Regions from separate parts of the Paenibacillus sp. EKM212P genome, predicted to be linked through region 2. Evidence: a T-box and tRNA genes for the amino acid it is inferred to sense, from the RefSeq annotation. Region 2 holds a T-box; the other regions hold tRNA genes.
What was found. A T-box is a leader RNA that pairs with one kind of tRNA and senses whether it is charged. The one in region 2 lies ahead of argS (arginine--tRNA ligase), so its partner is inferred to be a tRNA-Arg.
Positions count from the first base shown of each region.

Region 1: it encodes a tRNA-Arg, which carries the amino acid that the T-box ahead of argS (arginine--tRNA ligase) is inferred to sense. The anticodon was not compared.
Region 3: it encodes a tRNA-Arg, which carries the amino acid that the T-box ahead of argS (arginine--tRNA ligase) is inferred to sense. The anticodon was not compared.
Region 4: it encodes a tRNA-Arg, which carries the amino acid that the T-box ahead of argS (arginine--tRNA ligase) is inferred to sense. The anticodon was not compared.

Region 1 covers NZ_JAAMNR010000006.1:315,349-323,393, forward strand. The annotation lists gene G9G54_RS19080 (cellobiose phosphorylase) at 1-260, shown strand, start outside; gene G9G54_RS19085 (exodeoxyribonuclease III) at 348-1,112, opposite strand; tRNA gene G9G54_RS19090 (tRNA-Arg) at 1,518-1,591, opposite strand; gene G9G54_RS19095 (hypothetical protein) at 1,849-2,757, shown strand; gene tig (trigger factor) at 2,901-4,214, shown strand; gene clpP (ATP-dependent Clp endopeptidase proteolytic subunit ClpP) at 4,625-5,215, shown strand; gene clpX (ATP-dependent protease ATP-binding subunit ClpX) at 5,228-6,484, shown strand; gene ispG (flavodoxin-dependent (E)-4-hydroxy-3-methylbut-2-enyl-diphosphate synthase) at 6,595-7,713, shown strand; gene lonB (ATP-dependent protease LonB) at 7,929-8,045, shown strand, end outside.
Region 2 covers NZ_JAAMNR010000001.1:217,719-225,763, reverse strand. The annotation lists gene miaB (tRNA (N6-isopentenyl adenosine(37)-C2)-methylthiotransferase MiaB) at 1-37, shown strand, start outside; gene G9G54_RS01020 (RicAFT regulatory complex protein RicA family protein) at 119-571, shown strand; gene G9G54_RS01015 (PaaI family thioesterase) at 693-1,115, shown strand; gene G9G54_RS01010 (NUDIX domain-containing protein) at 1,181-1,969, shown strand; gene G9G54_RS01005 (cysteine hydrolase family protein) at 2,037-2,603, shown strand; gene G9G54_RS25950 (hypothetical protein) at 2,627-2,761, shown strand; gene G9G54_RS01000 (nicotinate phosphoribosyltransferase) at 2,727-4,190, shown strand; gene G9G54_RS00995 (MogA/MoaB family molybdenum cofactor biosynthesis protein) at 4,257-4,772, opposite strand; gene G9G54_RS00990 (four-helix bundle copper-binding protein) at 5,035-5,364, shown strand; T-box leader at 5,442-5,700, shown strand; gene argS (arginine--tRNA ligase) at 5,761-7,491, shown strand; gene G9G54_RS00980 (S-layer homology domain-containing protein) at 7,752-8,045, shown strand, end outside.
Region 3 covers NZ_JAAMNR010000006.1:259,860-267,904, forward strand. The annotation lists gene asnB (asparagine synthase (glutamine-hydrolyzing)) at 1-1,447, opposite strand, end outside; gene G9G54_RS18870 (hypothetical protein) at 1,611-1,970, shown strand; gene G9G54_RS18875 (DUF4870 domain-containing protein) at 2,290-2,583, opposite strand; tRNA gene G9G54_RS18880 (tRNA-Arg) at 2,760-2,833, shown strand; partial or broken gene G9G54_RS26255 (transposase) at 3,393-3,685, shown strand; gene G9G54_RS18890 (PhzF family isomerase) at 3,969-4,871, shown strand; gene G9G54_RS18895 (6-phospho-beta-glucosidase) at 5,034-6,377, opposite strand; gene G9G54_RS18900 (LacI family DNA-binding transcriptional regulator) at 6,579-7,553, shown strand; gene G9G54_RS18905 (helix-turn-helix domain-containing protein) at 7,712-8,045, shown strand, end outside.
Region 4 covers NZ_JAAMNR010000009.1:20,703-28,747, reverse strand. The annotation lists gene gap (type I glyceraldehyde-3-phosphate dehydrogenase) at 1-905, opposite strand, end outside; gene G9G54_RS21465 (sugar-binding transcriptional regulator) at 1,000-2,037, opposite strand; tRNA gene G9G54_RS21460 (tRNA-Arg) at 2,307-2,381, shown strand; gene clpP (ATP-dependent Clp endopeptidase proteolytic subunit ClpP) at 2,592-3,188, shown strand; gene G9G54_RS21450 (PdaC/SigV domain-containing protein) at 3,314-4,417, opposite strand; gene G9G54_RS21445 (SIMPL domain-containing protein) at 4,659-5,420, opposite strand; gene G9G54_RS21440 (HPr family phosphocarrier protein) at 5,694-5,963, opposite strand; gene whiA (DNA-binding protein WhiA) at 6,100-7,044, opposite strand; gene G9G54_RS21430 (gluconeogenesis factor YvcK family protein) at 7,050-8,036, opposite strand.

The sequences.
Region 1 (8,045 bases), on a different contig from region 2:
GACTGGAGCCTAAGCTGCCAGGCTGGCTGTTCACAGCTACAGGTGAGCTATCTTTCTGTTTTCTCGGAAGCTGCCAGGTGACTTATTTTAATACGGATCGTAAGGATACTTATGCACCGGAATGCAGAGTGACCCAATATGTACTGCATTACGTCAGTGGCGAAAAGAAGACGATATGCCAGGCTGTATTAGATCAAAAAGAAGCGCAAGATGTGAGAGATCGGTTGATTTCTCGTATCGAGGTATATTTGGGGACATAGCTCCATTAATTAAAGCCGTCATGCTGCCATAACAGAGCATAACGGCTTTTTAAGATTTCATAAATCCTTGTGTCAGGGCAGGGGGGACTATGCTGAAATATCTTGTAAATCCAATATCACAGGGCAGTGGTCACTGCCTGTAATATGACAATCAATGCTCGCATCCATCAAAAGCGGACGAAGTCTCTCCGAGACGAGGAAGTAATCAATCCGCCAGCCGATATTCCGTTCTCTCACCTTCGGCATGTAGGACCACCAGGAATAAACATCCGTCCGGTCAGGATAAAAGGATCTGAAAGTATCTATAAATCCGGCGTCTAGCAGCTGTGACATGCGTTCCCGTTCCTCAGGCGTGAATCCGGCATTTCCGTAGTTAGCTTTGGCATTTTTGAGGTCGATCTCCTGATGAGCTACGTTCAAGTCTCCACAAACGATGACAGGCTTCAAAGCATCCAGTTGTTGCAGGTAGCTGCGAAAACGGTCTTCCCATTCCAGTCTGTAGGGTAGTCGGGATAAGTCCCGTTTGGTATTCGGTGTGTACACATTGACGAGATAAAATTTTTCGAATTCCAGAGTAATGGTTCGGCCCTCTGGTTCTTCGTTTTCCTCAAGTCCATAATGCACAGAGAGCGGCTTGATTTTGGTGAAAATAGCCGTGCCGGAATATCCTTTTTTCTCAGCGTAATTCCAGTATTGTGTGTATTCCTCCATGTTCTCCATGAGGATTTGACCTTCTTGAAGCTTCGTTTCCTGTACGCAAAAAATATCGGCATTTGTTTCTTTTAGATAAGTATAAAACCCTTTGGTCACACAGGCCCTTAAGCCGTTTACATTCCAAGATATTAATTTCATTTGATTAATCTCCTTGCTAATTCACGCGGTAAGCGATGTGATTTGTATATCCTTTGTTGACATAAGCTTATAAATGTCTTCTATCTGGACTTCATAGGTTTTTCATTAAAATGGTCCTGAAATGGTGCAACATGATAGATGATAGCAATTTCTGCCCTTTTTTGAAAGAGTAGAGACTTGAAACCAGCGCCTAAAGTAGTGATGGGCAGACTAATCTTTCTACATTATTTATAATGAAAAAAAGCTCCCTTATGGAAGCTTTTTTTGGTGTGATTTATCAAGAGAGATACTCTCCCTATGGTCGGCTGCGAAGTATAGGCTAACGATACCGTTGACCCGACGTTCCCCCGTGGTTTATCTCATGACAACAAAAAAAGCCTCCATTATGGAGGCTTCTTGTTATGACGTCCCAGGAGGGATTCGAACCCCCGACCGACGGCTTAGAAGGCCGTTGCTCTATCCAGCTGAGCTACTGGGACATAAAATTCAAGCGAATATTAATATATCATATGGATAAAAGAAATTCAAGTCTTATTTTGCATATATCGCTTGTTTAGGCTTTATACAGCATAAATTCTGAGTAGGCGTAGTTTTTTTTGCCTTATAAAAGGGTATGTTAGAATACAGGTGAATATGTGTAAGACGAGTGGTTGGACTTCGGCTACTGTTTCTCATATAATCTACAAATACTTGAGCTTGCGAAGGAGAGGGGGTGCCTTGAATAAAGGACTCCAAGGTGACGACAAAAGAAAATAATATTGTATTGTTTCCGAAGACACTGGACTATTATCAAATTCAACTTACTGTGATGCTTGAAAACGAACGTTACGGAGAGGCGATGGCGATGCTGCGTTTTTTAATGCAGTGTCAGGGACAGGAGCAGAAGCAATACGATGAATGGAACGCTCTATTACAATGGCTGGAGGCTGCATTTCCACAGTACGCTGACAGCGGGGCGGTAACGGACGCTGTGGAAGAAGAGGTCAGTGAAGTAGAGTTAGCTCGCCGTCATGCACGCTTTAAGCAGGAGCAGGATGCAGGCTACGGCAACAAGCTGTTGCGGATGGCTATGGATGAACCCTTATCCGAACAGACGATTTTAGCGTTGGAGCAGTTGTCCTATCTGGAACTGCCAGAAATCGACGATGCCTTGCTTCGCTGGATTACGGAACGGGAAATCCATCCCTTACTTCAATTCCGTGTTCTACAGACAATGCGACGACGCGGAATGGAAGGGACGATAGAAATCAGACGGGGTGATGAACAAGCGGAAATCGACATTGAAACGGTTCCGTTACAGCCAGGTGATTTTCCAGAGTCTATTATGCGTATTTTGGAACGGGTGGCCGATCAAACTGAGGTGCACGAGCCTACACTATTCTATTTTGCACAGGAGTTGTGGTCACAGTTTGTGATGGCAGTATACGGTACAAAAGATTATAGATCAATGTTGGTGGAAGAGGACGGAATGCCGGATATTTGGGCTGCAGCACTCCATCAGACAGTTTCGGAAAGTTTGAACGGAAATAATAATGAGGAAGAAACCCGTGCTATATATGGCATTACAGATGCGCTGCGCTTCCGTTTTGAGCAGGCGTATCGGTCGATGCGACTATTCGTAGTGGCGGGAATGAACACTCCTTAATGACCGGAAACGTTTACCTGTGAAGCATTCAAAGGGCTGCTCTTGAAAAAGACAGTAATGTTAGATATACTATAGTGGTTATTTTGTGTACGTTGATTGTAATGAAAACTAAGTGAAGATTTTGTTGGAGGGGAAAGCATAAAATGAAAGCAACTTGGGAGAAAATAGAGAAGAACCTTGGGGTTCTTGAAGTTGAGGTTGACGCGGATCGTGTAGCCGCTGCACTCGACAAAGCTTTTAATAAAGTGGCAAAACAAGTAAGTGTACCAGGATTCCGTAAAGGTAAAGTACCACGTCCTATCTTTGAAAAACGCTATGGTATTGAAAGTCTGTACCAGGATGCAATTGACATCCTGTTGCCAGAAGCTTACAGCCAAGCTGTAGAGCAAACAGACATCTTCCCGGTTGACAGCCCTGACGTTGAAATTGACCAATTTGCTAAAGGCGAATCTTTCAAATTCAAAGCAAAGGTTACTGTTAAACCTGAAGTGACTTTGGGCGATTACAAAGGCGTAGAAGTGCCTGTAAGCAAACTCGAAGTAAGCGACGAAGAACTGGCTCAAGAACTGGAGCGCCTGCAACAACGTCATGCTGAATTGGTTGTCGTTGATGAAGATGCTGCTCAATCCGGTGATACAGCTATTATTGACTTCGATGGTTCCGTGGATGGTGTACCATTCGAAGGCGGACAAGCTGAGAAGTATTCTTTGGAACTGGGCTCTAACACATTTATCCCTGGCTTTGAAGAGCAAGTGGTTGGTTTGCACACTGGCGATTCCAAGGACGTTGAAGTAACGTTCCCTGAGAACTACCATTCTGCTGACCTCGCTGGCAAACAAGCGGTATTCAAAGTGAAAGTTCACGAACTGAAACGCAAAGTTCTTCCTGAACTGGACGATGAATTCGCTAAAGATGTAAGCGAATTTGACACACTGGCTGAATTCAAGGAAGACTTGAAAAAGCAATTGTTGGATCGTAAGGAAAACGAAGCTAAAGCAGCCCGCGAGGGTGCTGTAGTGGAGAAAGTTGCTGAGAATGCAACAATCGACATTCCTGAAGCAATGGTGAAGAGCGAAGTGCAAAACATGGTTCGCGATTTCGACAACCGTTTGCGTAGCCAAGGTATGAACCTTGAAATGTTCCTCGGATTCTCTGGTCAAAGCAAGGAAGACCTGGAAGAGCAAATGAAAGCTGATGCTGAGAAGCGCGTACGTAACAACCTCGTGCTGGAGCAAGTGGCTAAAGCAGAAAACATCGAAGTTTCCGAAGCGGAAATTGATGAAGAACTGAAAAACATGGCTGAAGCTTACAAACGTTCAGTTGAGGAAATCCGCAGCATTCTGGAAGGTAACGGCTCGTTCGCTAACCTGAAAGAAGAAATTTCACTGCGCAAAACGATTGCTTTGTTGGTGGAAAACAGCAAAGAAGTAGAAGCGCCAGTTGAAGCTGCTGAATAATTCAGACGATAAAATATACGGAGTATGCTGTAACAAGCTGCAACGTAGCAATTAGATAGGGATAAGGCACGTAGTGAAAGTTACGTGCCTTATTTTTACCTTTGGTAACCCAAATTTTAGTCGTTTATGGAAAGTGCTGTGAGTCGTGTTTTTTGTTTTACATAAGTCACTACCGTATATTTGCACATACATACGAAACATGGTTAAATATGAGAAGGTCTCGGCAGAGTGTACTTTAAACAGCCTGCACTGCATATATGAGCGCATGCAAATATGACACGAGACTCTGAACATGTTAAAATATTTTGTAAGGTGTTCACGTTTCATGCTTGCTGCTTCCGTTTTAATGGGACATAAGGAAGCGGATGAATACAGGTGTTCATTTTAATAAAGAAAAGAGGTTGGTCGTGATGAGTCTCGTCCCTATGGTTGTGGAACAAACGAATCGAGGAGAACGATCTTACGATATTTACTCGCGGTTGCTTAAGGATCGTATTATTTTCCTAAGTGGCCCGATTGATGACGATGTCGCCAATCTCGTCATTGCACAGTTATTGTTCCTTTCTGCGGAAGATCCAGAGAAGGATATTAATTTGTACATTAACTCGCCAGGCGGTTCTGTAACTGCGGGCATGGGTATATATGATACAATGCAATTCATTAAGCCGGACGTATCGACGATCTGTGTAGGCATGGCTGCAAGTATGGGTTCGTTGCTTCTCACAGCGGGTGCGCCAGGCAAGAGATACGCGCTTACCAACAGTGAAGTCATGATCCATCAGCCGCTCGGTGGCATTCAAGGGCAAGCCTCCGATATGCTGATTCATGCGGACTGGATTATCAAAACACGTGCTAAGCTGAATCAAATCTATGTAGAGCGTACGGGTCAGCCCCTCGAAAAAATCGAACGTGATACTGACCGGGATTTCTTCATGGAAGCGGAAGAGGCAAAAGCATACGGTATCATTGACCAGGTGCTGTCTAAACCGATTAATCTGTAAAGGGGTGGCTCTATGTTTAAATTTAATGATGAAAAAGGACAATTGAAATGTTCTTTCTGCGGTAAATCTCAGGATCAGGTTCGCAAGCTTGTTGCTGGACCGGGCGTATATATATGTGACGAATGCATTGAGTTGTGCACGGAGATTGTAGAAGAGGAATTGGGTCATGAAGAAGAAGTAGATCTGAAAGACATTCCGAAACCAATGCAAATCCGTGACATTCTGGACCAATATGTCATTGGTCAGGATCAAGCGAAAAAATCGTTGTCTGTAGCGGTATATAATCACTACAAACGTATTAATACTCAAAACAAAATTGATGATGTAGAACTGCAAAAAAGTAACATTTTGATGCTTGGACCTACAGGTTCGGGTAAAACGTTGCTTGCGCAAACCATGGCTAAAATTTTGAACGTTCCTTTTGCTATCGCAGATGCCACTTCCCTTACGGAAGCAGGTTATGTGGGTGAAGACGTTGAAAATATTTTGTTGAAACTGATTCAAGCTGCCGATTATGATGTGGAAAAAGCCGAACGCGGCATTATCTACATTGACGAAATTGATAAAGTAGCCCGCAAATCCGAAAACCCGTCCATTACGCGTGACGTATCGGGTGAAGGTGTGCAGCAGGCGTTGCTTAAGATTTTGGAAGGCACAGTTGCTTCTGTACCTCCGCAAGGCGGTCGCAAGCATCCACATCAAGAGTTCATTCAAATTGACACCACGAATATCCTGTTCATTTGCGGTGGTGCCTTTGATGGTCTGGAGCAAATGATCAAACGCCGTATCGGTAAAAAGGTTATCGGCTTCAACGCTACTAGCGAACAAAAAGATCTGAAACCAGGCGAATATACTTCAATGGTATTGCCTGAGGATCTTTTGAAATTCGGCCTGATTCCGGAATTTGTAGGACGCTTGCCAGTAATTTCTACGCTGGAGCCGCTTGATGAGAACACATTGGTTCGTATTCTGTCCGAACCGAAAAATGCGTTAACCAAGCAATACCAGAAGCTGCTTGAACTGGATAATGTGCAACTGGAGTTTAAGCAAGATGCTCTGGAAGCCATTGCTCGAGAAGCGATCAAGCGTAACACGGGTGCCCGTGGTCTTCGCGCGATCATCGAAGGTATTATGCTGGACGTAATGTATGAGGTTCCTTCCCGTGAGGATGTGACTACTTGCGTCATCAATGAGCAGGTTGTAAAAGACAAAATCGCACCGGAACTCGGTGGTACAGATAAGGATAAAAAACAAGAAGAGAGCGCCTAAGGATTGATACTTCGCGATCTCTAAAACATGAGAAGCCGGATCTCCACTTCACTAAACCTGTATGAGGTTTTAAGGGGTGGAGGTTTGGTGTTAATGGGAGAGAAAAGTACATGTTCTTAAGACAAGACACACGTCCCGTTAAAGTCGGGAATCTGACGATTGGCGGCAGCAATGAAGTCATCATCCAAAGTATGTGTACAACCAAAACAGCAGATGTAGAAGCAACTGTAGCCGAGATTCTTCGCTTGGAAGAAGCTGGATGTCAACTAGTGCGGGTTACCGTCAACAATGAGGAAGCTGCCGCAGCCATTAAGGAAATAAAAAAACGGATTCATATTCCGTTGGTTGCAGATATTCACTTTAATCACAAGCTGGCTCTACTGGCAATTGAAAATGGAATTGATAAGGTTCGCATTAATCCAGGTAACATTGGACGACGTGAAAAAGTGGAAGCTGTCGTGAAGGCATGTAAGGAAAAAGGGATTCCGATTCGGATTGGTGTGAACGCCGGGTCACTGGAACAGCATTTACTGGATAAGTATGGCTACCCTACGCCAGAAGCGATGGTAGAAAGTGCACTGTATCATATCGGGATACTGGAAGAACTTGATTTCCATGACATTATCGTGTCACTGAAGGCGTCTGATGTTCCTATGGCGATTGCAGCTTATACGAAGGCCGCTGAAATTATTAAGTACCCGCTCCATCTGGGTATTACCGAAGCGGGTACGCTCTTTACTGGTACGGTTAAAAGCGCGGCAGGTATGGGCGCTTTGCTGGCCTCAGGCATCGGCTCTACAATGCGTATTTCGCTCAGTGCCGATCCGGTGGAAGAAGTGAAGGTAGCACGTGAGTTGCTCAAGACATTTGGATTGATCACAAACGCAGCTACACTGATTTCTTGTCCGACTTGTGGACGTCTGGATATAGATCTGTTCTCTATTGCCAACGAGGTGGAGGACTACATTGCAAAACTCAAGGTACCGATTAAAGTATCAGTACTGGGTTGTGCAGTAAATGGCCCGGGTGAAGCGAAGGAAGCTGATATCGGAATTGCTGGGGCACGCGGTGAAGGCCTTTTGTTCCGTTATGGAAAAATGATTCGCAAAGTACCAGAGGCTGATATGGTGGACGAATTGAAAAAAGAAATTGATATCATCGTCAAGGCATATGAGGAAACAGGGAAAATCCCTGGACGTGAAGAACGTCATACCGCCGAGAAGGTGTAGGCAAAGCAGTTATATAAAGAGGCATAGTCATAATCTATTGTCATCATTTAAACGCCGTGGAGAGCAGCTCTGCTACAGAACTGTTCTCCACGGCGTTTTTGTATTTCTCTCTGATCTTTTGAAAGACCGCCGTTTAGCTATCGCGGAAAAGGAAATACTGTTTTTCATAGAGCGGCATTTTTCAAATTGCTGAGATGAGAAACGGAGGAAATACGATGGACTTGACTATGATTTTGTTATTGGTGCAAATGTTTTTCGGGATTGTTATTGGTCTGTATTTCTGGAACCTCCTGCGGAGCCAGAAAACGAACCGTAGTGCGGTGGATCGGGAA
Region 2 (8,045 bases):
TGATCTGGTTGAAACGGCTGTAGCGGTTAACGGATAAAAGAATTTCTAACGGGTTGCATGCGGTCTGAGTAAAGGGCTGTGTGCAAGGCCGTCTAAATGAGAAAAGGAGCGATGGGCAATGACAGAGGAGCGGTTGCAACAAACAGAACTTCAATCGGCGGCGCGCCAGCATGATCATTTGGTCAATCGCGAAATGATATTGGCAAAAGCCAAAGAATTGGCAGGTATTTTGGGTAGCAGTGAGGAAGTGCAGGTATTCCGGAAAGCAGAAGAAAAGATTCAGGATCATGGGCGCATCCAGCAACTGATTGCAACGATGAAAAAGAAGCAAAAGGAAATTGTAGCATTTGAATCCTTGAAGAATCAAAAAATGATTGCCAAAATAGAGGCCGAGCTACAGGAGCTACAGGAAGAGCTTGACGGTATTCCAATTGTCACGGAGTTTCAGCAGAGTCAGGTGGAAATTAATGAGCTACTGCAAATGGTAATCATGGCGATCCGTGATACCGTTGCTGAGAAGGTGAACGTAGAAGAGGGGAAAAGCACTTCCTCGTCGAATTGCAGTGATTAGAGTGAAATCTATGGTGTGGAGGCGTAGCTTCCACGCCTTTTTTTCGAAAGCAATTTACTATCGTATGTGTTTATAAGACATCAAGAGAAATGGGACAACATCGAAGGGATGGAAGCAAGGAATGGATAAGTTGGGTAAGATGCTAGAGGGAGAAAATAATACTTTTTGGGAGTATTTAGGGTGTGAGCTGATTGCAGCTGATGCAAACGAGGTACAGATCGCTTTGGAGGCCAAACAAGAGCATACCAATGTGATGGGTATTGTCCATGGGGGTGTACTTACTTCATTGATGGATCAGGCGATGGGGATGGTTAGTATGGCTTCACGAAATATGGATCCATGTGTAACGACGAACCTGAATGTTCATTTCTTGTCAGCCATGAAGCAAGGACGACTGGAGGTTAGGGCGCGAATTCTTCATCAAGGAGGTCGCACTATAACCACTGAGGCGGAAGTAAGAGATAGTGAAGGCACACTCGGTTCTACATCTACAGCAACCTTCCGAGTATTACGTACACAAGCAAGTGATTCAGGCAAGGCCTGACACTTGACAAAAATTTTTATTATGTCATAATGAATTTATCAAAACGATATAATATGGTGATGCCAATGGATAGCAAGCGTATAAACGAAGAGGCGCAAAAGGCGTCGTACAACATTAAGAAATACCGTACCCCGGATGGAGCTCCAGCGGATATCGTTATGTTTACCTTAACGAAGCGGGAGCGCAAGACGGTAACAAAGACATTGCCTATTCGAGAGCTGAAAGTGATGCTCATCAAGCGCCGCAGTTGGCCGTTTGCAGGACGCTGGGCTTTGCCTGGAGGGTTTTGTCAGGAAGATGAATCTATGTATGGTGCTGCCAAGCGGGAGCTGTTAGAGGAGACGGGTGTGGACGGCGGGCATCTGGAGTATTTGGGTGTATATAGTGGACCGGGACGTGATCCGCGCGGGTGGATCATATCACATGCATTTTTTGCGCTGGTAGAAGAATGGATGTTGGAACAGCGTCAGGCGGCCGATGATGCTTCCGAGGTCGGGTTATTCACGATCCGCGAAGCGTTGGAGGAATTGGAGCTGGCATTCGATCACCGGGATATCATAGTAGATGCTTATCGCAAAATTCAGTTGCAGATGCTTCAGACGACGATCGCCAAGCAGTTTTTACCGCTACATTTTACACTGGGTGAATTATATCAGGTGATTCAGAGTGTCGTACCGGATTTCGAAGAGCCAAACTTTATTCGCAAAATAACATCGACTCGTAGCAGGCAGGGAATACTGGAAGAGGTGCGTGATGAGAACGGCAAACCACTCAGTTCCAACCAGTATTCACAAAGACCGGCACAGTTGTACCGTTTTAGTGACAGAGTACCGCGTTTATCTATCTACACGTAACGTCTAATGTAATAGGTTACGCATAGAACGTACAATTTCACTTTGAGGCTAAGGAGCTGACCGTACAATGCAGGCACTAATTGTTATTGATTACACGAAAGATTTTGTGGACGGTAGTTTGCCTGTAGGACAACCTGCGATTGAGTTGGATGAACGGATCGCAGCAATTACGCAGGCATATGTGGATCAAGGGGACTTTGTTGTCATGGCTGTGGATTTGCATGAGGAGAACGACCTTTATCACCCGGAGAGCAAGCTGTTTCCTCCACATAATATACGTGGAACCAACGGACGACATTTGTATGGCAAGCTTCGTAGTCTTTATGAGCAACAAAGTGATCTTATCTACTGGTTGGATAAAACACGGTACAGTGCTTTTGCGGGCACAGATCTGGAGCTCAGGCTGCGTGAACGTGGTATTCTGGAAGTTCATCTGATTGGTGTGTGTACAGATATATGTGTACTGCATACGGCTGTAGATGCTTATAACAAAGGTTTTGCTATTACTGTATACAAGGACGCTGTGGCGAGCTTTAATCAAGCTGGACATGATTGGGCTTTGGGTCATTTTGAAGGAAGTCTTGGAGCCGCGGTACGGTCGGCTGAGGATACGGTTTTACGCCAGAAGAAGTAAAATAACTTAACGATTGTGCACCAATGTCCGATAACAAAATGGAGCCGGATATTGCTGAATCTGGGCAGATGAGGCGGTACGCTGCCACCACAAACCTGGAGACAGTCAGAGAGGATGATTACGATGCAGTCAACGAGCCTCGCATTACATACAGATAAATATCAGATTAATATGATGTACGCCCATTGGGTGAACGGAAGTCATCAGCGTAAAGCTGTGTTCGAGGCGTATTTCCGTAAACTCCCTTTTGGTAATGGATACGCCGTGTTCGCTGGTCTGGAACGCATTGTGAATTATATTGCAAATTTGCGGTTTACAGAAGAGGACATTCGCTACCTGTCTGAACAGGAGGAGAAATACGATCCCATGTTCATGGAGGCGCTTCGCCAGTTTAAGTTTGGTGGAACGGTCCATTCGATGAAAGAAGGAGCACTTGTTTTTCCAAACGAGCCTTTGGTACGTGTTGAAGGAACGATTATGGAAACGCAGCTTGTCGAGACGGCATTGCTTAATTTTATGAACTATCAGACGCTCATTGCGACAAAGGCGTCGCGCATCAAGCAGGTGGCAAGTGACGATACACTGCTCGAATTTGGGACACGGCGTGCGCAGGAAGCTGATGCGGCTATTTGGGGAGCACGGGCAGCTTATGTGGCAGGTTTTGACGCGACTTCTAATATGCTGGCAGGCGAGCACTTTGGAATCCCGACGAAGGGGACACATGCCCATTCATGGGTGCAGACTTTTATGACGGAGCAGGAGGCGTTTGACGTGTATGCGAAGGTTTTACCGGACCAGGTTACACTGTTGGTAGACACCTTTGACACGCTGGAAAGCGGTGTTCCTCATGCGATTCGGACAGCAAAAATGCTGGAGAGTCAGGGCAAGCGTATGAATGCAATCCGTCTGGATAGCGGTGACTTGGCTTATCTATCCATTCAGGCGCGGGAAATGCTCGATGCTGAAGGCTTAGATTACGTACAAATTGTAGCTTCCAATGATTTGGATGAAAATACGATTTTTAACCTGAAAGCCCAAGGGGCACGTATTGATGTATGGGGTGTAGGAACACAGCTTATTACGGCTTCAGATCAACCTTCGCTTGGCGGGGTGTACAAGCTGGTTGAGCGTGAAGTGGATGGCGAAATGTTGCCGACGATTAAGATCTCGGGTAACCCAGAAAAAGTATCCACACCAGGCAAGAAGGATGTATATCGCATTGTGGATAAGAAGAAAGGGAGAGCTGTAGCCGATTATATTTCTTTCCCGGATGAAGAGCGTCCGCGTAATGGTAAGCGCCTGAAGCTGTTTAACCCTTTACATCCGTATATGAAGAAGTATGTAGAAAATTATGAAGCCGTGCCAATGCTTGAGCCTATTTTTATAAATGGACAGAAGGTATATGAGCTTCCTGAGCTGGATGAAATTCGTGCCTACCATACTTCACAGTTGAAATTGTTTTGGCCAGAATATTTGCGGAAGCTGAACCCTGAAATTTATCGTGTAAATCTTAGCGAGAAGGTATGGGAGCTGAAGCAAAAGCTGATCGACAGCTATATGCAGCCCGAAGTTGAAGAAAAAGAATAGTTGGAAGAGGCACCTCATGAATGTATGGGGTGCCTTTTTGTGTCGCGGCATGTAGGAAATAGGAGCTTATTTATAAATTTCTCTCATCACATGTCGTAGCTCAGGGACAATAATGCGTTCCATTGCCAAACGAACGGCTCCGCGTGAGCCAGGCATAGAAAATACAGCTGTCCGACCCACAGTACCAGCTACAGCCCGGCTTAATATAGATGCTGAACCAATGTCCTCAGCAAAGCTTAAATAACGGAAGATTTCCCCAAAGCCAGGTAGTTCCTTATCCAGTAGAGAGGAGACGGCTTCATATGTAGTATCACGTGGAGAAATACCGGTACCGCCTGTCAAAAGTACAGCCTCGATGTCATTCTGTGCCGCTGCTTCGGATACTAACTGCTGAATACCTTCGTAGTCATCCTTGACGATGACATATCGAACAACCTTATATCCATTGGTTTCTAGTAGATCCATGAGCAGTTGTCCCCCGGTATCTGTTTCCACGGTACGTGTGTCCGAGACAGTCACGACCATGCAATTAACCTGTTGCGGGGATTCCTGTCGATGCTCCTCTACGGAAGACATATTCATTAAAATGTTCACTCCTTGATCGATGGTTAGACATACACTTTTTACAATAGAGCAATGACTGAGTGTATGCAAGTCAGAAACAGGGGCTAAAAATCCATGTGATTAATATCCTTGCACTTACATACTGGAATATAGTACACTTCCTTACATAAGTCGGGATTGTTTTGGTTTTATTTTATTGTAAGCGCGCACATCAAATGATTAAACTCAAGGATCAGCGGGTAATAGTACAGCAGGGTCAACAACTGGGAGGTAATGTAATATGAATCATTCATACCAACAATGCGTGGATGCTTGCCTGGAATGTATGAACGCTTGCAATGTATGTTACGTAGCGAGTTTGAAGGAATATGATTTAGCTATGCTGCGTGAATGTATTCGAGTGAGTAGGGAATGTGCAGAAATATGCGGATTTGCTGCTCAAATGCTGCAGCGCGGAACGGATTTTGCCGAGCAAATCTGTGAGCTGTGCGCCAAGGCCTGTGAGGTATGTGCTGCTGAATGCAGCAAGCATTCCCATGATCATTGCAAACATTGTGCAGAAGCCTGCCGTCGTTGCGTTCAGGCATGCCGCCAATTGGTGGCAGTGTAATTACATATATGGAACTAGTGCCTGAAGAGGAAATAAAAGGTTGCTTTCTACTGAATAGGTTTGTATAATAATTGGAATTAACGTCATGGAACGGGAGAGTAGCAGCGGAGCCGTATCATTACAGCGAGCCGGAAGAGGTGGAAGCCGGTATGAGGTCCGATGTGAAGCGCACCCGGGAGACGGTTGATCCAACGAGCAGAATTTCTAGTAGATCAGCCCGGCAGACACCGTTATTAGTCATTGGAGTGAAATCGCGATTTGTGTAAGTTAGCTTTAGCTGCACAACCGATTTACGAAGAGTGGTACCGCGGGGATATTGAAGTTCTCGTCTCTTGAATTATTTCAAGAGGCGGGAGCTTTTTTTGTTAGATCTTATAAAAAGAAGGAGAGAGAAACATGTTGTTGTTGATTGCTACTCAAGCGATATTGGCCCATACGGGCTTGGAGGAAAAAGAAATTTTATCTTTATTTGAGGTGCCACCGCAGCCTGAATGGGGAGATGTGGCGTTTCCCTGTTTTGTGCTGGCTAAAAAGTTTCGAAAGTCTCCACAGCACATTGCACTGGAATTGGCGGAGCTAGTAAGTCATGAAGAAGGTTTGACGGCTTCAGTATCGGGTGCCTATGTAAATATAACATTGGATCGGTCAGTTCATATTCCGCTTATGCTTGCTGAATTGAGCAAGGCTGATTTCCTCAGACCTAATATCGGGCACGGACAGCGGGTAGTTATTGATATGTCCTCGCCCAATATTGCCAAACCGTTTGGTATCGGTCATCTTCGCTCTACTGTTATCGGTGCTGCCTTGTATCGTATTCTTGGTGAAACTGGATATGTTCCAATAAGTGTGAATCATCTTGGAGATTGGGGAACACAGTTTGGCAAGCAAATTGCGGCCTATAAAAGATGGGGAAATGAGGAGCAGCTACAACATGATCCGATTGGTGAATCGCTGAAGCTGTATGTGCGTTTTCATCAGGAGGCCGAGCATGATCCAACTTTGGAAGATGAAGGCCGCGAGTGGTTCCGACGTTTGGAGCAGGGAGACGCAGAGGCTCAACAACTATGGGAGTTTTTTGTTGAAGTCAGTCTGGGTGAATTTGATCGTATGTACCAGCGCCTGAACATTACATTTGACCATGTGCTGGGAGAAAGTTTTTACAATGATAAGATGCAGGCAGTTATTGATCAATTAAGAGCAAAGGGATTGCTGGAGGAAAGTGATGGCGCGCTCGTAGTTCGTCTGGAAGACGAGGAACTGCCGCCATGTCTTATTCTAAAAAAGGATGGGACTACCATTTATCCGACACGTGATCTGGCAACAGCGATTTATCGTCATGAAGTGATGAAGGCTGATCGGCTTCTGTACGTCGTTGGTGGGGAACAGAAGCTGCATTTCCAGCAGGTGTTTGCGGTGCTGAAACATGCAGGAGAGGCATGGGCGGAGCAGTGTGAGCATGTGCCGTTTGGATTAATGCGGTTTGCGGGTAAGAAAATGTCTACAAGACGTGGAAAAGTTGTCAAACTGGAAGAGGTGCTGGATGAAGCTATAGCCCGTGCTCAAGCCATCATTACTCAGAAGAATCCCGATTTGCAGGAACAACAGGCAGTAGCAGAGGACGTTGGTATTGGGGCGATTATTTTTGGTGACTTAAAAAACAACCGGCTGAATGAAGTGGATTTTTCGTTGGAGGAGGCGCTGACCTTTGAAGGTGAGACCGGGCCTTATGTGCAGTATACTCATGCGCGCATACGCAGCCTTCTGGAGAAAGCTCATGCTCGCGCCGATGTTGATGTTATTACTAATTCTAGCGACAACGCCCTTGTCCAAGATAGCCATTCTCGTGATTTGAATGACATATCGGATGAAATGTTTGGTGACGCAGGTTGGGCGCTGCTTAAGCAGTTGGATCGTTATCACGGACAACTGATACGTGCGGCTCGCCAACTGGAGCCTTCGGTTATTGCGAGATTTGCACTGGATACGGCCCAGGCGTTCAACCGTTTTTACGCCAAGGAAAGGATTGTCGATGGTGGACGCTGGCGTATTCAATTGGCGGAACAAACTGCGGATATTCTGGCATGCGCGCTGCAACTTCTTGGTCTGAAAGCACCGAATCGGATGTAAGCAAAGAGAACAAAGGGGAGCGAGGTTTCCCGGCGGGATACCGCTACCCAGATCCGGTTCTTCCAAGGGGACACTGTAAAAGGTAATCTTCACAGGCACTTTTGAGGATGTATAAAGATAGTGAGCAGAAAAGAGTTAGACGGGTTACACTAATCGCAGCTATTGCACTGTTTTGCAACCAATTTGTGCATATTTGAAACATTTGATGCTTTTATTGCGTCGGTAAGTATAGAAGCAAAGTAAACATGGAGGTGTATCTCATGAAAAAAAATAAAAGCGTGGCAGTTGCCCTGCTTGTCGTCTGCTCATTGGCTGTGGCTACGTCGGCTTCTGCTTTTCGTGATATAAAGGGAGCTGAACAGGAGAAGATCGTAAACTCACTTCAGGATAAAGGAATTATCCAAGGAATAACCAAGGATAAATTTGCACCGGATCAAACGCTCACCTATGCACAAGGAGTGCATTTGGTTGTTCGTGCGATGGATCTTCAGGTAATGCCTGATTTCACAACGGGTTCCTTTGCAAACATTCCGGCTTCCGCATGGTATGCCCAG
Region 3 (8,045 bases), on a different contig from region 2:
CTTCGAGTCCAGCTCCCATACTCATCCGATCCTTGCGATCCAGTAGAGTAGGCATAAAGCGGGTGATGTTCAAATAGGACATGACGCGCATTTGTGCAGCTTTTCCTGTTTCCCCCGGTAGCTTCGGCACTTCTCCTACCGCTTCTGAGTAGCGATCGTTCAAATACTCCAGCGGCTTGATCCAGTCGCGTACCTCGGGAGACAACAGACTAGCTCTCATATCGGGTGCAACTGCCCACGGGAATGTACCCGAATTCAGCATATCTTCCCGGTGGAACCATGGATATCCGCCAAAAACTTCATCCGCAGCCTCGCCGGAAATAGCGACCGTAGCTCCTTTTTTAATCTCCCGGCAAAAGAGATACAGCGACGAATCCACGTCCGCCATGCCGGGTAAATCCCGCGTTAGCGTGGAGTTGTTCAGAGCTGCTACGACTTCTGGCGTATCGAATTCAATCCAGTGATGATTTGTCCCTAATTCATCCACCATCCGCTGAATCCAGGGGGCATCGGCTCCGGGTTGAAACGCATGGGCTTTAAAATGCTTGTCGTTATCCACATAATCGACCGAATACGTATGAACTTGTCCTTGCCCGGTACGGTTGTAATAATCGACAGCTAATGCGGATAGAGCGCTTGAATCCAGCCCGCCAGACAATAAGGTGCACACTGGAACATCCGAAATGAGCTGCCGCTCCACCGTATCCAGCAACAGTTCTCGTACCTTGAGCGCCGTTTCTTCGGTGTTATCCTCATGCGCAATGCTTTCCAACTTCCAGTAGGCTTGAATGCGCACACCGTCGCGGGTGTAGGTTAGCGTATGCCCGGGACGTAGCTCCTTCATGGACGAATAGACGCCGTGTCCGGGGGTACGTGCAGGCCCAATGATAAAAATTTCGGCCAATCCCTCGGCGTCCACTGCTGCTTCTACTGCTGGATGCTGAAGCAGTGCTTTGGGTTCTGAGCCAAATACGAATACTTCTTCGGTTTGGCTATAAAATAACGGCTTTACTCCCAGCCGATCCCGTGCCAGAAATACCTGCTCCCGCTCGCTATCCCAGACCGCAAATGCAAAAATGCCGTTTAACCGATCCACACATTCAGGGCCCCATTCGATATAGGATTCGAGCAGCACCTCCGTGTCGCATTGTGTACGGAAAAAATGCCCGCGCTGTTGCAGCTCTTTTTTCAGCTCAGGCGCGTTATATATTTCCCCGTTATATACAATCGTATAAGTGATATCCTCCAGCTGCCGGATCATGGGCTGAGCACCATTTTCCGGGTCCATAACACTCAATCTTCGGTGTCCGAAGGCACACGGGTTGGATATCCAGGTACCCGCAGCATCCGGTCCGCGATCGGAGAGCGTTTGTGTCATATTCAGCAGCAGCTCAGATTGATGCATTAAGTCTCCGTTCCACTGTATGAAACCTGTAATTCCGCACATGTCTGTTCATCCTCTCTTTGTCGTGTTCATCCAGTGTTGGAATGAAACAAAAACTAAATCCCCAGTTCATCAGTATATATGCCGAAAAGAAGCATAAAATGTCTGTCCGTTCCGAAAACTACAGATGGGGCAACCCGTGTACTCGCAAGGAAGGAGGGAGACCATGTACTACATCAAGGATGCCAAAATACGCCGGTTCACTGAACTTGACGGAGTGCGCTGCGCTGAGGTTGAGGTGCGGCCCGGTGCTGCAGATGACCCGGAACTGCTGGTCTATATTACGGCCAAGGATCAGACGGATGGTCAGCATGACTATGACATGGTACGGATCATCCGCAATGACGCCGATCTGGAGCTGGATTGGTACGACAATAATCTGCATTCGGCATTTGAGGAAGTGACAGACAAGGCTTTTACCGACTCTACACACATTACTGCTGGTGAGGAGCGAGAGAAGTTTAAAAAAGAATTGCTCTCCTATGGGCAGCTCAGCACAGAGTTCGCCAAGGAGTTCGGGGCATGAGGATATGGTGTGCTATGCCTCGGCTTTTGTTGATTTGGGCCCCGGCGCCATCGCCGGATCAGCGTGAAAGGAGGGGGAAATCATAGACGGCAAAGCGAATTATAAGAAAAACAAAGGCAGCAGTTATATTCATAACAATGAGTTCGCGGAAGAAGTGCTGGAGAAAAACGTAAGACATGAAGTACGGAGAAGTCCTAAACGCTTTGGGAATAAATAAGCAGCCATTGAACCAAATAGCAACAGCAACTCATTAAAAATGACCCTAAAGAAGCCTCCGTATCCCGCCAAATTTGCGGTATGTAGGAGGCTTCTTTTTGAACTAAGCCGCTTCACGCAGCGTCATAATCCCTTTGTAGATGTTATAAACAAAAACCCCGAGATAGACCACTACGAATAGCAGCACAAACCCGATCACTGAACCTGCATGATTCGCCGTAATAATAAAATACACTAGCGGAATTGCCGCAATAATGGGGAAAATATGCGATAAAATAGCCTTTTTTGCATGTCCCTGAACATATTCGTCCCGTACTGCAATCCACACAATGACAGGCACTAGAAAAGGTGCGAAGAAAATGCTGAAATAACAAAGTGACGACAAAAGACCTCTCACGGCTTTACCCCTCCTTTAATGGCATGATTCTTTGTACATAATACCCCGTTAGCGTCCAAATGATTCCTTTTGCAGCCCACTTCCCTATATCATGAAAAAATGCTTTTGACAGTTGCCCGAAATGTGATATAATAATCAATGCGCTGAATACATAAGGTTTTATTGATCACCATCTTGTCCCAGTAGCTCAGCTGGATAGAGCAACGGCCTTCTAAGCCGTCGGTCGGGGGTTCGAATCCCTCCTGGGACGTCGAAGCGTTCAGATATGTAAAGTTTGAACGAAATTAAAAATGCTTCAAATCCTTGATATATAAGGGTTTGGGGCGTTTTTTTTCTTTTATTGGGGTTACGATAGAAAACGTTAGAAAAAGGTGTGATTAATACACCTGTTTACACAAATTATACACACGATTTTTACACGCTATATAAACTAATACCCCTAATAGCACGCCTGTTGAATAACCACAAAATGGCAGAAAAAAGATCGTCTTTTCTGCAGAATCGTTGGTACCATCCAAACGAATTCGAAAGAAGACGATCTCATGAAAAATTCTATCACGATTACATCTATCCTTCAATCCATGCTGACTCCTGAAGAAGTTCAAAGGGTTGTGAAGTTAATAGGTTATGAAGACAAAGCCCGCAAGTTTACGGTGTACCATTTACTCCAATACTGGTGCATGGCTGCGTTGGAACAATGGGGTAGCTATCGATCCATTGGGCTCCTTATCACGGAGAGCGTGCAGCTATTAAACTTCATGTCGCTTTACGAGCAGAAAATGGGCAACCCCTTCAGGGGGTCGAAACAGATCTATAAGGCTCGATGGCAGATTGAAGTCTTCTTTCGTTGGATCAAGCAACATTTGAATATTCCAACGCTGTTTGGTACGACTGAAAATGCGGTCTATGGGCAATTATTCTGTGCTCTAATCGTCTATGTCCTGCTCAATTGGCTATTTGTTGCTGCTCAGACTTCATGGCCCCAACATGCCGTTCTTTCCTTTGCGCGATTTTCTCGTCTATTTCTTCTTCAAAACTACCTGTTGAATGGCTGATTCAGATTCGGCGCGTTCTTCAGTGCACCTCTTGTTTCATGAATTGAGTTACTTATTTTGGTTATTCAACAGGCGTGGCAGAATCTAAAAGTATCTATAATCATAAAAGATTTATTCCATTTTTAGATAAGGATTGAGAAGACCATTTCAGCTAACTGCGGCTTTAGTTTAATAACAATCTTCCATAAAAGAGCGCGATTCTATAATAAGGATCAGTTCGTTTTCATTAAAGTGCCATATTATATCTTTTAATTTAAGTGAAACTGCCTAAAAAGTATGTTAATATCAGATTTAACAGACAGACAAACTAGTATTTATAGAGGCGAAATTATGAAAAAATATAGAATATATCAAGTAGACTCATTTACAAAAAATAGATTTTATGGTAACCCTGCTGGGGTTGTTCCAAATGCAAATGGACTTACAGATGAGCAGATGCAGAGAATTGCAAGAGAATTAAATAATTCGGAAACCGCATTTATTTTTGAAACAGATTCTTCAAATTATGATGTTGAAGTAAGATTTTTTACTCCAACAACAGAGGTTCCAATTTGTGGTCATGCAACAGTAGCAGCGCATTATATTTATGCAATTGAGAGAAAAGCTGAAACTGGAAGAATTATTCAAAAAACAAAAGCAGGTATATTGCCTGTTGATGTTATAAAGTATGAAGATGACTATTCTATTGTAATGACACAGGGAGAACCTTCTGTATCAGAGCCTTTAAATGATGAAATAAGAAGTCGGATTGCAAATGCGTTAGGTATTTCTTGTAAAGATATTTGCATGGAATATCCAGTTGCAATATCTTCAACAGGTCATTCTAAGGTAATGGTTCCGATTTACTCCAATGAAATACTACATAGTTTAAAACCTGATTTGCAGAAGCTTACAGAAATCAGCAAGCATATTGGATGTAATGGATATTATGTTTTTACATTAAATCCACAAGAGGATATATTGGTTCACGGAAGAATGTTTGCTCCTGCAATTGGAATAGCTGAAGACCCGGTGACAGGAAATGCAAACGGACCGCTTGGAGCCTATTTGGTACACTATAACATTTTGCAAAATGAGAATGAGCAGTCTTTTGATTTTGATATTTTACAAGGTGAGGCAATCAAAAGAGAGGGAACAATGCATGTTCATGTGAAAAAGGAACAGGGAAAACCCGTATTAGTTCAAATTACGGGGAAAGCGGTTATTGCTTTTTCAACGGAGATCATACTTTAAAAAAGTCTAACAAATTTATCAATAAGCTTAATGACGGATTGTCAAGCCAAGTACAAACCCAATAACACCAACGTCCCAGCAAGTACTCCTGGGACGTATAGCAAAAAGCTTCCTACATGTAGGAAGCTTTTTTGTGTTCCAGCAGGATGATTGCTGCTAGCTTTATACCGTCGCCTTCTCCTTATGAGCAAAGAATTGAGGTAGATGCTCCTTGTGTGCTTCTAGTAATTCATCCAGTACGGTTTGAGCAATGTCACCACTTGGTACGAGCGGATTCAGGGTGAAGGCTTGCAGTGCTGTTGCATAGTCACCGGTGACCGCCGCTTCAATCGTCAGCTCTTCCATTGCCTTCATCACTTGCAGCAAGCCCCGCTGTGCAGGTGGGAATTTGCCAAAGTTGACAGGTTCGGCACCATGGGCGCGAATGACACTGGTCACTTCGATGGCGCTATCATAAGGAACATCATCAATCGCACCATTGTTACGTGTACTAACCACCATCAATGTGCCTTTGTTGTTATAAATGGAATTAATGATCTCACAGGCTGCATCGCTGTAATGCGCACCACCGCGTTTGGATAGTTCCTCTGGTTTGTAATCCAGATTCGGATCTTTATACAATTCAAACAGACTTTCTTCCAGACGTTTGACTACTTGGCCCCGAGTTCCTTCGTTTTTGGCTTCCTCTAATTCTTCCTTGAGCATATTGTCCGTCATATAGTAATACCGATGGTAAGGACAAGGCAGCATTTTCAATTGACGAACTTGATCATACAGGAAGCGCATGTTTTTAATATTTTCAACGACCTTCTCCGGTTTTGCGCCCGGAGCGTACAGTCCTTCAATGACTTGCTCTGTTAATTCGGCCCCTGTTTTGTCATAAACTTTGTGCCAATGAAGGTGGTTAATACCTGCAAATTTAAAGAACAGCTCTTCTTCCGGTTTGTCCAGTACAGCCGATGCACTCTTGATCGCGCCGATTGGAACATTACATAATCCGATGACTTTATCCCACTGACCATAACGAAGGACGGCTTCGGTAACCATACCCGCAGGGTTGGTAAAATTAATTAACCATGCATTCGGACACAGTTCTTTCATATCTTCGACGATACTGAGGATAACAGGGATGGTGCGAAACGCTTTGAACATTCCTCCGGCTCCATTGGTCTCCTGACCAATCATGCCATGTTTTAACGGAATACTTTCATCCTTAATCCGGGCTTCCAGCAAGCCTACCCGAAATTGGGTCGTTACAAAATCGGCGTCCTTCAACGCTTCCCGGCGATCCAGTGTCAAATGTACCTCACAATCAATGCCTGCGGCCTTCACCATCCGTTTGGCCATGGCGCCTACAATCTCCAGTTTTTCACGTCCTGCCTCAATATCTACCAGCCATAATTCCCGAATGGGAAGCTCTGCATAACGTTTGATGAAGCCTTCTACTAATTCTGGTGTATAGCTGGAGCCTCCGCCAATGGTTGCAATCTTTATGCCTTTTTTCATAGTTAGTGCCTCCTAAGTATGTTTTGTAAACCGCTTTCTTAAGCACAAGTTCACTGTAATCCCTGTAATGCATTACAGGTCAAGCGCTTTTAAAAAACTTATTTTGGGAAGGTGACAATTATAGGGCGGACACTACGAACATGCTAAACACGAACATGCTAAACACGAACATGCTAAAATAGAAAGAACGAGGTGAAAAAAATGGCGAATATTCATGAAATTGCAAAGCTGGCGGGGGTATCCTCGGCTACGGTGTCCCGTGTCATTAACAACCATCCGTACGTGAGTGAACCCACAAGGCAGCGTGTGCAAGAGGTCATAGATCGACTGGATTATGTTCCTAATTTAAATGCGGTATCTTTAAAAAAAGGCATGACCAAGCTCATAGGGATTATTTCACTTTCTTTTAATGATTCATTGGGCTTATTTGTTCGTGGATTTACAATGTATGCTCAGGAGCATGGCTTTAATATAGCGCTGTTTATTACGAATGGGGAGAAAGGCCGAGAACTTGAAGCGCTGGAAATGTTGCGGAGAAAGCAACTGGACGCCTTGGTCTGTATGATTCGCGTTAATGAGTGGAGTGTGATTGAGCATTATACAAAATATGGTCCGATTGTGACCTGGCAGCGTGTAAACATTGAGGCAATCCCGTCTGTATTTATGGATCAGTATCAGGGCTATACGCTGGCGTTGGAACATTTGTACGCCCGAGGATACCGGAAAATTGTGAATGTGTATGGCAGCATGCGGGGGTTGAATACGAAAGAACGCATTCGAGCTTATCATGAATTTTGCGAAAAATATGATTTGGATGCTGAGGCCTTCCCGCATTTTTATGATTTAAATTCAATAGAAGCTGGTGAACAAATAGCTCATTGGTGGGCAGAACGAGCACAAACAGATAGGCCGGACGCCTTTGCCTGTTCTACCGATTATTTGGCAGCAGGTCTTTTGACTGAAGCGCGTAGGCTAGGTGTTTCTGTACCGAGTGATTTTGCAGTCGTAGGCTTTGATAACACCGAAATCTCGCATTTGCTTGATTTAACTACGATTCATTACCCGATAGACAAGCAAGCTGAGAATGCGTTCATTATGATTCGAGATGCCCTCGAAGGGCTGGATGAAACGATACATCATCTGGAATTCAAATTAGTAGAGCGAGCGACCACCTGATTCCAAAAGAGACTTCTTGTTAGTGGTTATTAATTACCATATTCAAGTTTATATAGTAGGAATAATGGAAGAAAAATGTTGACACATGTTAAAACTTGGTGAATAATTTGAGGTGAAAGTATAAAATTTGGATTTTTTGTATGAAGGGTGGTTATGACTTGGGACATACACCTACGATTTTGGCGAAGTTAGAGGATTATTTAGGGGAAAACAATTTGACGCTGGCACAATTTGCCGAACATTCAGGTGTTCATCAAAGAACACTTAATAATTGGATTGCCAAGCATCGTCCTGTTGCTATACATCAGCTAGATCGCATCACTTGGGCTATGGGACTACCAGAAGGTTTTTTTTACGAACTATACATAGATAACTACATCATTGAGCGTTCCCCGGATTGGAGGCGAATTGAGCCGTTGTTGTTTCGCTGTGCGGAACTGGACAAGTTGGATGCTATCCAGCTTGTAGTGGGACATATTATGGACAACCTTC
Region 4 (8,045 bases), on a different contig from region 2:
ACAGTCAGAACTTTAGTTTGAGTTGCATCAAACAAAGAACCGTAAGTGATACCTTTGATGTCGGAAGAAACGATTTGATCTTCAGTGTATCCGAAAGTATCAGCATCAGAAGCTTCTTTCATTGCTGCGTTGATTTCTTCAGCAGTTACGTTTTTCTCCAGAACTGTTACCAACTCAGTCAGGGAACCAGTTGCTACTGGAACACGTTGAGCCGCGCCATCCAGTTTACCTTTCAGTTCAGGAATTACCAGACCGATGGCTTTTGCAGCACCAGTTGTGTTAGGAATGATGTTTTCAGCTGCTGCGCGAGCACGACGGAAGTCACCTTTAGCATGTGGAGCATCCAAAGTGTTTTGGTCGCCAGTGTAAGCGTGAATTGTAGTCATCAAACCTTCGATGATACCGAATTTGTCTTGCAGTGTTTTAGCCATAGGAGCCAAGCAGTTTGTTGTGCAAGAAGCACCGGAGATTACAGTTTCAGTACCGTCCAGAATTTCATGGTTTACGTTATAAACGACAGTTTTCATGTCGCCAGTAGCTGGAGCGGAAATAACAACTTTTTTAGCGCCGCCTTTCAAATGTTTCTCAGCAGCTTCTTTAGTTGTGAAGAAACCTGTGCATTCCAGAACGATGTCTACACCCAGGTCTCCCCAAGGCAGTTCTTCAGGGTTGCGGTTAGCCAAAACTTTAACTTCTTTACCGTTTACTTTGAAGAAGCCGTCATGTACTTCTACTTCTCCTTGGAAAGTACCTTGTGTTGTATCATATTTCAACAAATGTGCCAACATTTTGGAATCTGTCAAGTCATTGATTGCTACTACTTCAATACCTTCCACATTTTGAATCCGGCGGAAAGCAAGGCGTCCAATACGTCCGAAACCGTTAATACCAACTTTAACTGTCATGAGTGAGTTCCTCCCAAAGTTCGTTTAGTTTAGTTTTATATATTCAAGACAGACCCGAAAGCCCGTCAAGACAACATTATTCGTAAATCCAATATTAATCATTTAAATAACGACTTACAATCTCAACAGCAGCGCCTTCGTCGGTGACTAGAATGTCCTCTTGCCCGAAACGCAGTACCGCATGAATAGCGGCCGCCTTGTTTTTGCCTCCAGCTACACCTAGAACCGTATCGGTACGCCTAATGTCCTCCAATCGGAGTCCAAGCGTCAGCATTCTGTGAACAACGACGCCATCTTCGTTAAAGTAATAACCAAACGATTCGGCAACGGCCCCCTCACTGCTGATCTGGGCAAAGGTTTCGGGATCAAGTTTACGTCTATGTGCCATCGCTATGGCGTTGCCTATCCCGTGAATGATGATACGACTCTCGCGAATCAGGTTCAATATATCCTGAATGTTCGTATCTTCAAGCAAGGAGTTGTAAGCATGATTGCTGAGCAAATCCGGTACATGGAGCAGACGGTATTGAGCGCCTACCTTGCGAGCCATTGTGGAAGCAATTGTGTTGGCCTGCATTTCCATGCTTTCTCCCAAACCCCCGCGTGCCGGTACAAACCACCCACCCTTAAGCGGGCCACTAGAAGGTAGTGCCAGTTGTTCCGCCACGTCAGCAATCGTCGTGCCGCCTGTTACAGCGACCACATCCTCGTCGTCCATAACACTCAGCAACGCTTTTGCTCCAGCGCGCCCCAACTCCTGCTTTGTTAACGGAGAAGCATCCGAATCCCCTGGAACGACAACCACCTTCCTCAAACCATAGGCTTGACGAATCTGGTCCTCCAATTGGGACAGGCCGAACAAGTTGTTCGCAATCGGCTCCAGCTGTTCCAGCAGATCCAGTCCTGCTTTGCTCACCTTCATGCCTACACTCTCAATCTCAATTAGCCCCTGAGCTTTAAGAAGATCGGTTTCGGCGCGCAACACGCGCTCAGTCATGTTCAGTGAAGCTGCCAGTGTTCTGCGTCCAACAACATCGGACAGCATAATCTGATGCAGGATCGTGTACCTTTTTTTCAAAACATCCATGAGGTCGGGCAGAAGCTGCTTCTGTATTTCTAATATCTTTCGCATGCTTTCCACTCCCGCACACTTCTAAGTTCTGTCTCTAATGCTCTATCTTTAATTGGTCTTAAAACGTCCCGGGATAACTTTTTAAGTCCCACGTATATCTTAACCAATATCTGCTTCACATGCAAGTCTATCTGAACCTATATTTCTCAACCATTTGTCTGAATATGCGCATTTAATAAAAGCTTGCAATTCACTGCTGTATATCATATAATCATCTTTGTTTCCAATTAGCTGTTTAATTAGTTAGTTGTTTGCATTGATTGAACTATGCGCCCGTGGTCCAACGGATATGACGTAGGCCTCCGGAGCCTGAGATCGAGGTTCGATTCCTCGCGGGCGCGCCATTTTAAATGAACGTTTAAATACTTCTACATAATGTTTTAACCAATAAGAGCGCTGAGGGCTCTTTTTTTTAATCATTAGTTTGACTTTCTTTGACTTTTTGTTTGAAATTGTTTATCATGTGGTTAATACGGTAACAGTTTATAAATAAGGGACGTGTAATCGGCATGTCCACCAAATCCACTAACGATATTTAAGGGAGGTTTTTTGACGTGAGCTATGTTCCTATGGTAGTAGAACAAAGTAACCGCGGCGAACGCGCCTATGACATTTATTCCAGACTGTTGAAGGATCGCATTATTTTGTTAGGCTCGGACGTCAATGACGTTGTAGCCAACTCTATTATTGCGCAAATGCTGTTTTTGGCTGCCGAAGATCCTGAAAAAGATATTCACTTGTATATTAACAGTCCTGGCGGTTCCATTACAGCTGGTATGGCCATTTTTGATACGATGCAATACATTAAACCTGACGTATCTACGATTTGCGTAGGTATGGCGGCTTCCATGGGCGCGTTCTTGCTAAATGCAGGCGCCAAAGGTAAACGTTTCGCTTTGCCAAACAGTGAAATTATGATTCACCAACCACTCGGTGGTGCACAAGGCCAGGCAACGGATATTGAAATCCGTGCACGCCGCATTCTGAAAATGCGTGACAAATTGAACCGCATTCTCGCAGATCGCACAGGCCAACCACTGGAGCGCATTGAAAAAGACACAGACCGTGACTACTTCATGTCCGCTGATGATGCCAAGGAATACGGTATTATTGATAAAGTGCTAACTAGCTCCTCTCCAGAAGGTGTATAAGAGAAGAAATTCGCCTCTCGATAGCTGGTAAATGAAAAAGCTGCCCCGGATGTTCTTATCCGGTAGGCAGCTTTTTTTGCTTTATTGTTTTTTAGGTTATAGACAATTGGAATTGTTTATTTCTACTATTCATTCTGCCCAGCAAAAGGCTTTCCGCCTTGAGGCAGCAATTGACCGAACGAATAGGTAAACTCCGGAATTCCATACGCGTATGGCGCATAATCATACAAATCAAACACGATTGTTACTCCACTGCTCGTCACATAAAAATTCTGATCTGCCGCCAGCTCTTTAAATTTGCCGAATCCTTCGCCAGCCTGAAGCGCATCGATTTTTTTCTTCAAATCAGCATTGAGGAACTTTTTGTAGTTCGGATTTGCCTTCAAAACGTCAGACAATTGCAGCAGTTTACCATCAGCGAGGGAGAACGTATATCCTTTACGTGCCGTCATGCCATGTGCGCCACCCGTATACGAGTAATCCTGCATAATCACACTCAGAATACCATTTTTGTTATAGGCAATCGCAAAATCATTTCCGAACTCATACGGTCTTTCTGTTGTAGCCTCTCCCTCAGCCATCATCTTTTTACCTGCTGCCAATATGCCCTCTGCATGCTTTTTAAGCACATTGTTAATGGCCTGTTGAGCCTCAGGATTCAGTTGGCTGCCGCTGATTTGCGGATACTTAATCTTGTAGGACACCTTCGCATTACTCGAAGCTGGAAGTGTTTGAGACGCAATGGTGATCGGATTTAGCTGGCTTTTACTCAGCGTTACTGTTTTCTGAGCAGCATTCCATTGAGCATCTATGCCTAGATAGTCTTTCAGCAGACTCATAGGAATGTATAGCTTCCCAGCGATCTGTTTGGCATCCATGCTACGTGTATTGATTCCATTGACGTTGACGTAGGCATCCGAGGAAGAAGCCATAATGTAAAGTTTATTGTACCCGCTACCTACGGTATATGTCGCTGTTTTCGCATCATAGCTTACTGGAATCCCCAGGCTGTCACGCAGTGCGGCCACCGGAATCATTGTACTCCCGTTCACTTGAACACCTTTAGCGGGCAACGTTTTACCATTCCATTGGATGGTGATTCCTGGTTGCTGTGTTGTCGCTTGTTTGGTCGATGCTGCCTGGATATAGGAAACGGGAACAGCTGCGACTCCTGCTAAAATCCCTGCTGCCAGCAGTGCTGAACCCCATTTTTTCGCATGCTTACTCATATTAAGTATTCCTCCTGTTATTGATCTGTATTGTCTATGTGTGATAATTACTTTTCTTATTATATCTATACCCTATTGTATGTAGTTTACAATCTGTACACTCTCCGATTTCAATATGTACACCTAATAACCCTTAGCTATGACAGACTCATTACAAAAAGGTTTCGATATACAAAAAGAGCCAGCAAGCCAGCCTCTACGCATGATGCAGGCCGCTTGTGGCTTCGTTTGATGATCTGTATTAGTTCATTTCGTACTGAGCCGACACCTGAACTTTCACTGTTACTTGTCCCGATTGGATCTCTGTCCCGCCACCTGCTACGTCCAAGAGCGATTTTGACATGGCATTTTCACGTTGTGTAAAGACTTGTGCTTCTCCGCCATCTACCGTCACACTCACAAGGGCACCTAACCCGCGTTTGGCTGCTTTAGCTACAGCACTGGCTTTAGATTGTGCGCTTCCCAATGCCTTAGTAATGGCTTCCTCTTCATAAGTCGAAGGGTCTTCCACGGAAAAACGTACATTATCCACGTTATTGGCTCCGGACTTGGTCGCCTCATCCAATAACTGACCGATTTTATCCAAATTGCGGTATTTGACGGAAAGTGTATGGTTGGCAGTGTACCCTTTGAGCTTTTGCCCTTCTTTTTCGTTATAGGTGTAGTCAGGCTGTACATAGAATTGGCTGGTCTGAATGTCATCTGCGCTGATGCTCCACTTTTCTTTCAGCAGTTGTGTAACCTTGTTCAATTTTGTAGCATTGGCTTTTTGAGCAGCCGCTGCCGTATTCCCTTCTGATTGTACACCGATAGAGAGATAAGCAATATTGGGCTTCGCCAATACTTCCCCGCTTCCAGTCACATTAATTACACCGTTTACCGTCGAAGCTGTTGACGCAGCATAGGCACGATCTGCCCCTGTCCATAATCCTCCTGCTACTCCCCCTGCCATTAATGCTCCTGCGAGAACTGCCGTGGCTACTGTTTTTGTCCAAAGTCTCATTGAATTCAACCTCTTTCTTGTAAATGTTTGTACCTTCCAGACGGAAATGACGGAAAAAGGTTGCAGCCAAGCATACATATTTCCGAAACAGAGCATGACCATGGAAATTTTAATTATTTATAACTTGAACTTAATACAGTCTCTATATTCAACAAATCCACACATAGAACAGTTAACGGAGGAGCGTTCGAAGACTTTTTTCTGGATACAAAAAAAGCCCCAAAGGGGGCTTTTCACTAAGAGCATACACCATATTACAAAGCAAATCTTTGTTTATTGATTTTCCAGCTCTACCTTACTAACCAGACTTACTAAAGCGTTTACAGCCTGTTCGGCGTCCGCACCTTCAGCACTAATATTGATTTCTGTACCTGTACTGATCGCAAGACTCATAATACCCATGATACTCTTGGCATTAACTTTTTTGTCTTCTTTTTCCACAAAAATCTCAGATGAATATTTATTCGCTTCCTGTACGAACAACGCAGCAGGTCTGGCGTGCAGTCCTGTTTTCAAGCGTACGACTACCGGATGTTTTGACATGTCAGCTTACCCCCTCATCAAATAAATCTGGACACTACTTACTCCATTTTATTTATCACATTATAACATTAACCCGGGACAGACACTAGAAAAAAAACTAAAAAAACCGGGGCTAAAAGCCCCATGGACACTCTTTTTACGGAATCAGGCCATTTTCGCCCCTAATTTTGTCAGCCATCTCATCAATTTTGCGCAGCCGATGATTTACACCCGATTTACTCACGACCCCTTTGAGCATTTCCCCTACTTCTTTCAAATTCAAATCGGGATGAGCGAGCCGAATTTCTGCCACTTCACGCAGTTTATCCGGCAAGGTCTCCAAACCAACTTCCCTCTCCAGCAACTTAATATTCTCAATTTGCCGGACAGCAGCTCCGATCGTCTTGTTCAAATTAGCCGTTTCACAATTGACAATCCGATTTACGGAATTGCGCATATCGCGCATAATGCGTACATCTTCAAATTTGAACAAGGCTTGATGCGCCCCAATGATGCTGAGCAGTTCGATGATCTTCTCGCCTTCCTTGATGTAGAGAATAAACCCTTTTTTTCGCTCAATACAGCGAGCATTTAGATGAAATTCATTCGCAAGATCAACGAGTGCCTGACAATGCTCCTCATACATCGAAGAAATTTCAAGGTGGTAAGACGATCCTTCAGGATTGTTGACAGAGCCACCTGCCATAAAGGCGCCCCGCAAATAAGCCCTCTTACAACAGTTTTTCCGAACGATATCCCGATTAATCCCGTCAGTGAATAAGAAACCTTCTGTGACGATATAAAGATCCTTTAGCAGTTGCTGCACACCATTGGGAATACGGACAATGTACACATTATTTTTTTTCAAGCGCATTTTTTTCCGTACAAGCAGTTCGATATGAAGTTGAAAATGCTTCTTGATCAAGGAGTAAATCCGCCTTGCAATCGCGGCATTTTCTGTGGACACGTCCAATATCACCCTTTTATTCGACAGTTGTACGGATCCGAGCATACGTATAAGTGCAGATAGTTCCGCTTTCTCACAGCAGGACTGGCTTTCAATCATCGTAAGCTCTTTTTTCGTTTGTGCCGCAAAGGACAAGGGACTCACCTCCTTCTTAATATCCAGTTTTGTACCAATTGGTAAATATGCTGGCTCAATTTGTCGGCATCATGCCGTAAATACGTGCGGAACAGAACTAATGTATCTGCCACCACTTTATATCCCCGGTCGGTCAGCTCGCCCATGTCTACTTGAACTGGCTTGGCTCCCTGCTCGGCATACATTTCCTGTACTTGGGGTGGAATTTCTCCGTTATTTACAATGACATAGTCGAAGAGATGATGCCCTACATGCTCAAAAATAGCTTGCAGGTGATCTCCTACCGTATAACCATCAGTTTCCCCAGGCTGGGTCATGACGTTACAGACAAATATTTTGATAGCGTCTGATTTTACTACAGCTTCAGCGAGTTTAGGTACAAGCAAATTTGGTAATATGCTGGTATATAGACTGCCGGGGCCAATCAAAATCGCATCGGCTTCATTAATGGCCTCTACAGCCTCAGGCAACGGCTCCACGTGAGTCGGTTCAAGAAAGACGCGTTTGATGCGTCCGCCCGCTTCCGGGATCTTGGACTCCCCGGTAATCACCGTGCCATCCTCCATCTCGGCGCTTAGCACAACGCCTTCCTCGGCTGCCGGTAGCACACGTCCCCGGACAGCAAATACACGGCTAAGCTCACGCACCGCCGTTACGAAATCTCCCGATATATCGGTCATCGCTGCTAAAATCAGATTACCCAGGCTATGGCCTGACAATCCTGATCCCGCACCGAAACGGTATTTCAGCATATCTGACATCACTGGTTCCACGTCAGCCAAGGCAGTCAGCACATTGCGAATATCCCCTGGAGGGGGCATCTGCAGCTCACTGCGCAAAATCCCGGAACTTCCGCCATCGTCAGCGACTGTAACAATAGCCGTAATATCTAGCGGCTTTTGCTTTAAGCCCCGCAGCATGACGGACAAGCCGGTTCCGCCGCCCATAACAACAATACGTGGGCGCTCCCGTTGTGATCCGGTCTCTTTCATGATTTCACC